2 regions of the Vibrio sp. D173a genome follow, and region 1 is predicted to be linked to the other one. Evidence: predicted binding sites of a transcription regulator. Region 1 holds the regulator's gene; the other holds the start of a gene.

Evidence for each region. The regulator PurR, encoded in region 1, represses purine synthesis genes. The targets are predictions, from matches to a motif close to TNANGNAAACGTTTNCNTNA.
Region 2: a site for PurR is predicted at 1,666-1,685, ahead of metK (methionine adenosyltransferase). Genes of this name have one in related genera too.

The regions. Positions count from the first base shown of each region.
Region 1 is NZ_JAHGAH010000118.1:60,381-64,613, reverse strand. It holds gene torR (two-component system response regulator TorR) at 1-631, opposite strand, end outside; gene torD (molecular chaperone TorD) at 864-1,511, shown strand; gene purR (HTH-type transcriptional repressor PurR) at 1,955-2,959, shown strand; cyclic di-GMP riboswitch class I at 3,239-3,328, shown strand; gene KIV40_RS13395 (TfoX/Sxy family DNA transformation protein) at 3,445-4,035, shown strand; gene KIV40_RS13390 (TVP38/TMEM64 family protein) at 4,155-4,233, shown strand, end outside.
Region 2 is NZ_JAHGAH010000075.1:590-4,822, forward strand. It holds gene tkt (transketolase) at 1-1,474, opposite strand, end outside; gene metK (methionine adenosyltransferase) at 1,842-2,996, shown strand; gene KIV40_RS08805 (DUF2189 domain-containing protein) at 3,278-4,075, shown strand; gene KIV40_RS08810 (SprT family zinc-dependent metalloprotease) at 4,143-4,233, shown strand, end outside.

The sequences.
Region 1 (4,233 bases):
GCATGCGGCGAATCAAAACGTCGATAGTACGATCGTTTGGCGCATCCACTCGGTGGCTGATCATATTCAAAATGCGCTCACGGCTAAGTACCTGATTTGGGTACGAAGACAGTGCAACTAATAGCTCATATTCTGCTTTCGTTAGTTTCACTGGCTCACCATTACGGCTTAGAGCACGACGTTGAATATCAAACGTCCACTCACCGAAGCGCACAATGTGTTCTTCATTAGTGTCGCTGGCTGCTTTTTGAGAACCGTTGCGAGCCGCAGAAATGCGCCATAACAAGTTCTTAACGCGAACTAGTAATTCCCTTAGTTCAAAAGGCTTTGTCACATAATCGTCTGCGCCCATTTCTAGGCCAACGATTTTGTCAATGCTATCCGTGCGTCCTGTCACTAATATGATGCCGATATCTGATTGGCTGCGTAATTCACGCGTAAGCATCAGGCCGTCTTCGCCAGGCAAGTTAATATCCAGCATAATTAAATCTACATCGCCACCTTGCAGCACTTCACGCATCTCTGCGCCACTTTCTGCTTCACTGACTTTGTAGCCTTCTTTTTGGAAATAGCCCGCAAGCTTACTACGAGTTACAACATCATCTTCTACGACTAATACGTGATAGCTCATTTACACCACTTTCTGTCTTTTTATTATCCAAGACGTATTCTATTCATAACTAGTAACATTTCTAGTCGTAGAACCATTAAAATGCAAGATTTTGCGATTTTATTGATTCAAAGCAAGCTTATTTACGGCTATACATAACTACGAATATTTTCCCACAAAGCATAACAATTATAGTTACTGCTATTCATCTTAATTGTTTACACTTAAGGGAGAATCATTCAGGAGCAAAAAAATGCAAGAAGTGAAAGCTTTTAACGAAAAACGCGCCGAGATCTATTGGTGGTTTTCTAGCCTGTTCGCAAAAGAGCTGACAGAAAACGAATTGGAAACCTACCACAGTGTTGAAATTCGAAGCTTTTTAGTCGGCCTTGGTGAAAATGAATCACTGAAACCAGCCGTTGATACCCTTGTTGATGCACTCAACCGCCTACAAGATCGTGAAGACGCTCAGCTAGAATTAGCTGCAGACTTCTGCGAACTTTTCCTTAAAACAGAAAAACACGGCGCACTGCCTTACGCCTCTATGTATATCGGTAAATCTGGCCTGCTAAATGATAAACCAGCAGAAGAGATGGAAAAGCTGATGGCTGATTTTGGCGTGCAGGTAGACGAAAACCTTAAAGAACCAGCCGACCATTTAGCGGTAGAGCTGGATTTCTTAGGCAACATGATCATTCGCTCAAACGAACTAGAGCAAGAAAAGCATATGGAAGAAGCGTTCGAGAAACAGAACGAATTCATCCAGCAGCACCTTATGACTTGGTTGCCTCAGTTTGCTGCTAAATGTAAGCAATTCGATGAATTTGGCTTCTATGTTAGCGTTGCGCAACTATTAATTGCATTCTGTAAACTGGACAGCACCTACCTTCTTGGTGAATAATTGCCGCCTATTTTAGGGAGCCTGCTATTTAGGCTCCCTATTTTATTCGTTTATTTTTAATCTGGCTCATAGAAACCCAACAAATTTAGCCGTTAAAATGTGACCTCAAAGGCACAAAACAACCGCTGAAAATATTGCCAGCCTGCCCACATCAGTCTAAAATGTGAGCGCAAACGATTAAATATGATTTATATGTAAACCGCTGAAATATAGCGGTTTTTGTGTTTTCTTAACATGATTGCTGACCTATTTCTCATTTATGTAAGACAGGAATAGGCGTTTCAGCAACAAATGTTGCTACAAACCTTTTTATACCGATTTCGGAACAACCGCTGCCAAATATCTCAGCAATGCCCTTTCTGCAGTTGCTCGGTTTGCGCAAGACCCTAAGCATATGGTTGTCTTCACTACGGTATTCAGTAGCTCGATACAGGACATCATTTATGGCCACTATTAAAGACGTTGCTCGCTTAGCCGGCGTTTCTACCACAACAGTTTCGCACGTAATTAACAAAACTCGCTTTGTTGCAGAGACCACTCAAGAAAAAGTAATGAAAGCAGTGGATGAGCTCAATTACGCGCCAAGTGCTGTTGCTCGTAGTTTGAAATGCAACTCTACTCGTACTATCGGTATGTTAGTTACTCAATCAACCAACCTATTCTTCTCTGAAGTGATCGATGGTGTTGAAAGCTACTGTTACCGTCAAGGTTACACACTAATCTTATGTAACACTGGTGGTATCTACGAGAAACAACGTGACTACATCCGCATGCTTGCAGAGAAACGCGTAGACGGCATCCTAGTAATGTGTTCTGACCTTACGGAAGAGCTAAAAGAGATGCTTGATCGCCATTCAGACATTCCTAAAGTGGTAATGGACTGGGGCCCAGAAAGCTCACAAGCAGATAAGATCATTGATAACTCAGAAGAAGGCGGTTACATCGCGACGAAATACCTGATCGACAACGGTCATACTGACATCGCATGTTTGAGCGGCCACTTTGAAAAGGCGGCGTGCCAAGAGCGTATCGCAGGCTACCGTCGTGCAATGGCTGAAGCAAATCTTGCAGTAAACGAAGATTGGGTTCTTGAAGGTAACTTCGAGTGTGATACAGCAGTACTTGCTGCAGACAACATCACTGCAATGGAAAAACGCCCAACTGCTGTATTCTGCTTTAACGACACAATGGCGTTAGGTTTGATGAGCCGTCTACAACAAAACGGCATCAAAGTACCAGATGACATATCCGTTATCGGCTACGACAACATTGAGCTTGCAGAGTACTTCTCACCGCCGCTAACGACGATCCACCAACCGAAACGTCGTGTGGGTAAAAACGCGTTTGAAATTCTACTAGAGCGCATCAAAGACAAAGAGCACGAAAAGCGTGTGTTTGAGATGCAGCCAGAGATCGTAGTTCGCAATACAGTTAAGAAATTGAACTAATTTCACCTCAGTTTTTATAAAGCGCTCTTCGGGGCGCTTTTTTATTGCGTAAAATAACTTTTTTGAAACATTCGACATCGCTTATACAATCAAAGGCTAAGATAAGTTGCTGTTTTAACTCACTTGTAGCCCATTTCCTACATCAAGCTTTAGTATGACAAGTAGACAGCCCAAAATATGAAACTAAACACATCAAAATAGCACTATCAACTGAACCAAGATCACACTTTGATGTTTGAAACGTGATGTTAATTCAATATACGAAGTATTCTCAAATGGTCACGCACAGGGCAAACCATTCGAAAGGGTGGGACGCAAAGCCTCCGGCCTGAACCATCGAATTAGATGGAAGGTAGCGGGGTTACCGATGGCAAATATGCATTAAGTGAGTTTACCCTTTAATGACATTGTGTCTGCATGCATTTGCTAATCTCTCGGACCTGATTTTTGGTGGCGTAATATTAATTACACCGAGATAACACACCATGGATAAACCGATACTCAAAGACTCAATGAAGCTGTTTGAGGCACTTGGTAATATCAAGTCGCGCTCAATGTTTGGCGGCTTCGGGCTCTTCGCTGATGAAACGATGTTTGCGCTAGTCGTAAACAACCAACTTCACATTCGAGCTGACCGACAAACATCTTCTGACTTCGAGACTCAAGGACTAAAACCGTACGTCTACAAGAAACGTGGTTTCCCAGTTGTTACGAAATACTATGCGATTTCTGATGATCTATGGGATTCAACCGATCGCTTGATTGAAGTTGCAAAGCAATCTCTAGAGACCGCTAAGCAAGAGAAAAAGCAACAAGCGAGCACCAAACCTAACCGATTGAAAGACCTTCCGAATCTTCGCCTAGCAACCGAACGCATGTTGAAGAAAGCAGGCATTGACTCTGTCGAGCAGCTAGAAGAAGAAGGTGCCTTAAACGCTTACAAAGCAATCCAAGATACGCATGCCTCAACGGTAAGCCTTGAGTTGTTGTGGGCGCTAGAGGGCGCAATCAACGGTACACATTGGAGCGTCGTACCTCAGTCTCGCCGAAAAGAATTGATGAGTGCTCTCCCGTAGCGCGTTCATATCAGTATGACATTGAGTAAAAGCCGCAGTTTTCACGCTGCGGTTTTTTTTTGAAATTTTTCTTATTCCATTCTGTCTTATTATTTAAGAAGCCAAACGGAGCAATTGATATGAATAAGAAACTGATTTTAGGACTGATCCTAGTCGCGACCATCCTCTTTCTAGGTGTAAATTTTGGTCAATACCTAA
Region 2 (4,233 bases), on a different contig from region 1:
TTGGAGTCAGACGTAGAGATGCCATTTGCTCAACTGGTTGGTGAGTTGGACCATCTTCGCCAAGACCGATAGAGTCGTGCGTGTAAACTTGGATGTTCTGAATCTTCATCAGAGCAGCCATACGCATAGCGTTACGTGCGTATTCCATGAACATTAGGAATGTTGCGCCGTAAGGAACAAAACCGCCGTGTAGCGCGATACCGTTCATGATCGCTGTCATACCGAATTCACGTACACCGTAGTGGATGTAGTTACCAGAGAAGTCGTTCGCTTCTAGAGACTTAGAACCAGACCACATGGTTAGGTTAGAAGGCGCTAGGTCAGCAGAGCCGCCCATAAATTCTGGAAGCATTTGACCAAACGCTTCTAATGCGTTTTGAGATGCTTTACGTGATGCGATGTTCGCTGGGTTTGCTTGAAGGTCAGCAATGATTTGGTTTGCTTTCTCTTCCCACTCAGCTGGAAGTTCGCCGTTTAGACGACGTTTAAGCTCTGCTGCTTCTGCTGGGTAAGCCGCTGCGTATGCTTCAAACTTAGCATTCCAAGCCGCTTCTTTTTCAGAACCTGCCGCTTTAGCATCCCACTCAGCGTATACGTCTGCAGGGATTTCAAATGCTGGGTGTTCCCAACCTAGGAATTCACGCGCTGCTGCGATTTCTTCCGCACCTAGTGGCGCACCGTGACAGTCGTGAGAACCAGCTTTGTTTGGAGAACCAAAACCGATGATAGTTTTAGTACAGATAAGTGTAGGGCGTGGATCTGCTTTTGCCGCTTCGATTGCTGCATTGATCGCTTCAGAATCGTGACCATCTACAGCAGGGATTACGTGCCAGCCGTAAGATTCAAAACGCTTAGGCGTGTCGTCAGAGAACCAGCCTTCAACGTGACCGTCGATAGAGATGCCGTTGTCATCCCAGAATGCGATAAGTTTGCCAAGGCCTAGTGTACCTGCAAGAGAACATGCCTCGTGAGAGATACCTTCCATCAGACAGCCATCACCCATGAACACGTAAGTGAAGTGGTCAACGATGTCGTGGCCTTCTTTGTTGAACTGAGCCGCAAGTGCTTTCTCAGCCATCGCCATACCAACAGCGTTAGTGATGCCTTGACCTAGAGGACCCGTTGTTGTCTCGATACCAGGTGCGTAGCCGTACTCTGGGTGACCAGGAGTCTTAGAGTGAAGCTGACGGAAGTTCTTAAGATCGTCGATAGACAGCTCGTAACCGCTCAGGTGCAGTAGAGAGTAAATCAGCATAGAGCCGTGGCCGTTAGACAGTACGAAACGGTCGCGGTCAGCCCACTCTGGGTTAGCTGGGTTGTGGTTTAGGTGAGAACGCCAAAGAACTTCAGCGATATCAGCCATACCCATAGGTGCGCCTGGGTGGCCAGAGTTAGCTTGTTGAACACCATCCATGCTAAGAGCACGGATTGCATTTGCGAGCTCTTTGTTTGAAAGAACGTTACGAGAAGACATGTCTGCTCCTGAGTGCATTAAGCGAATTGATAAAGGAATGTGGGCACATTAACCAAGAGTACTGGGTATAAAAGTGCGGGCAACATTCTCTCAAAGCCAAAATCCGACTGCAAACGTTTACTCACCATTTTTGAGGTTTTAACTCAATCTTTTCGCACTTAATGGACAATTTATTAAAAATTCACCCCATCAAAAGCAAACGATTGGGTAATAAGCTAGACAAATTCAAATAGAAAAAGAGCTTGTAATTCGACCGTGGGAAATTAAAATAGACGTCTAGATGTAGAAACACCTACAAACTGTATTGTATTTTTCGTGGCAAGCTTGCGTTAGTTAGCCATGAGTAAACCTTAAGATTGGAGCTATCATGGCTAAGCACCTGTTCACTTCTGAGTCGGTATCAGAAGGTCATCCAGATAAAATCGCAGACCAAATCTCTGACGCAGTTCTTGATGCAATTCTTGAGCAAGACCCAAAAGCACGTGTTGCTTGTGAGACTTACGTTAAAACCGGCATGGTTATGGTTGGTGGCGAAGTAACGACTTCTGCATGGGTTGATATCGAAGAAATCACTCGTGAAACTGTTCGTGAAATTGGTTACGTTCACTCTGATATGGGCTTTGATGCGAACTCGTGTGCGGTTCTAAACACCATCGGTAAGCAATCTCCAGACATCAACCAAGGTGTTGATAAAGCAGACCCTAAAGAGCAAGGTGCGGGCGACCAAGGCATCATGTTTGGTTACGCAACGAACGAAACTGAAATCCTAATGCCAGCTCCAATTACTTACTCTCACCGTCTTGTTCAAAAACAAGCTGAAGTTCGTAAGAGCGGTAAACTAGATTTCCTTCGCCCAGATGCGAAATCTCAAGTAACGTTCCAATACGACCAAGGTAAGATTGTCGGTATCGATGCTGTTGTTCTTTCAACTCAGCACTGCGATTCAGTAACAACACCTGACCTACGTGAAGCAGTAATGGAAGAGATCATCAAGCCAGTATTGCCTTCAGAGTGGATCACTAAAGACACGAACTTCTTCATCAACCCAACCGGTCGTTTTGTTATCGGTGGACCAATGGGTGACTGTGGTCTAACTGGTCGTAAAATCATCGTAGATACTTACGGCGGTGCAGCTCGTCACGGTGGCGGTGCATTCTCTGGTAAAGATCCATCGAAAGTAGACCGCTCAGCAGCTTACGCAGCACGTTATGTAGCGAAAAACATCGTAGCAGCTGGCATGGCTGACCGTTGTGAAATCCAACTTTCTTACGCAATCGGTGTTGCTGATCCAACGTCTATCATGGTTGAAACGTTTGGTACTGAGAAAGTATCACACGACATCATCATTGAAGCAGTTCGTCAATTCTTCGACCTACGTCCATACGGGCTACAAGAAATGCTTAACCTGCTGCAACCAATCTACAAGCAGACAGCAGCATACGGTCACTTCGGTCGCGAAGAATTCCCATGGGAAGCGACTGATAAAGCTGAACTTCTACGTGATTTCGCTGGCATCAAGTAATCGATCCACGCAAGAATCGATAAAGCCCTCGCCTCTGGCGGGGGCTTTTTGTTTCTCCCCTTCCTCTTCTCCCTTATTTGTTCTGTGAACAAAAATTCCGCAATTATTTGTAAATTGCCTCATCTCCGCCAATAGTTAACATAATGTTAAATCCACTTTTCGATGCATATAACGTAAAGAAATATGATGCAGGCTCACGTGGCTAAAAGAGTTATGAAAAACGTCAGCCGAACATCTTTTATGGCCTAGGTGCCACCGCGGGACTAAATCAAGGAGGAGTTATGCCTCGTACCGTGAATCCATCCGACTTCCAAAATAAACGAAAGGAAGTCCCAGATAACGAATACGCCAGAACCATTCCATGCAACACTGTGAATCTTTCTGCACCATTTCATTGGCTCGCACTGGGTCTGCATGACTTCGTTCGCATGCCAATTATTAGTGCCTTTTACGGCATCTGCTTCATGGCCGCTGCGATTGGTATCGTGCTTCTGGTTCAATGGCAAGGCACGCACCTTGTCGTAATGCCGAGCTTGATTGTTTACATGCTAATCGGTCCATTTCTAGCACTTGGCTTATATGACGCAAGCTGGGAAAGAGAGCGTGGGCACAAACCAAGCTTGTTCCACTCAATGAAAGCCATTGGGCGTAACTCGACCTCTCAATGGGCATTCGCCGTATTGCTCGCAGTGTGTATGATTTTCTGGATGCGAATTGCTGCACTGCTTCATGCTCTATACCCTTCTGTACAAGGTGCTCCGCTGACTGAATTCTTACCTTTCTTAGTTATTGGTTCACTCGTTGGTTTTGTCTTGGCTTGCGTGGTCTTCAGCATTTCTGCTTTCTCTATCCCGCTGATGATGGAGCGCCGCGTTGATATGATGACCGCCGTTTTCACCAGCTTTAACGCGGTAAAATCCAACATTCCAGCGATGATTGTATGGGCTGCGATTATTTGTGGCGGCATCTTAATCGGCTTTGCGACTTACGGTATTGGTATGCTCTTCACCATGCCAACCCTCGGGTACGGTACATGGCATGCTTACCACGCGACGATTAAGAAAAAACACACGCCCTAGAAAACTGATGCTATGATCCAGCCCTCGCAAACGCGGGGGCTTTTTTATTGGGTAAACGGGGTAAATCGTGGATATAGAACTGAGCTACAAAGCCAAACAGGTGATGGCAAATTGCATCGCGATGGCAGAACAAGCCTTCAAACGTTCTTTTCCAATCC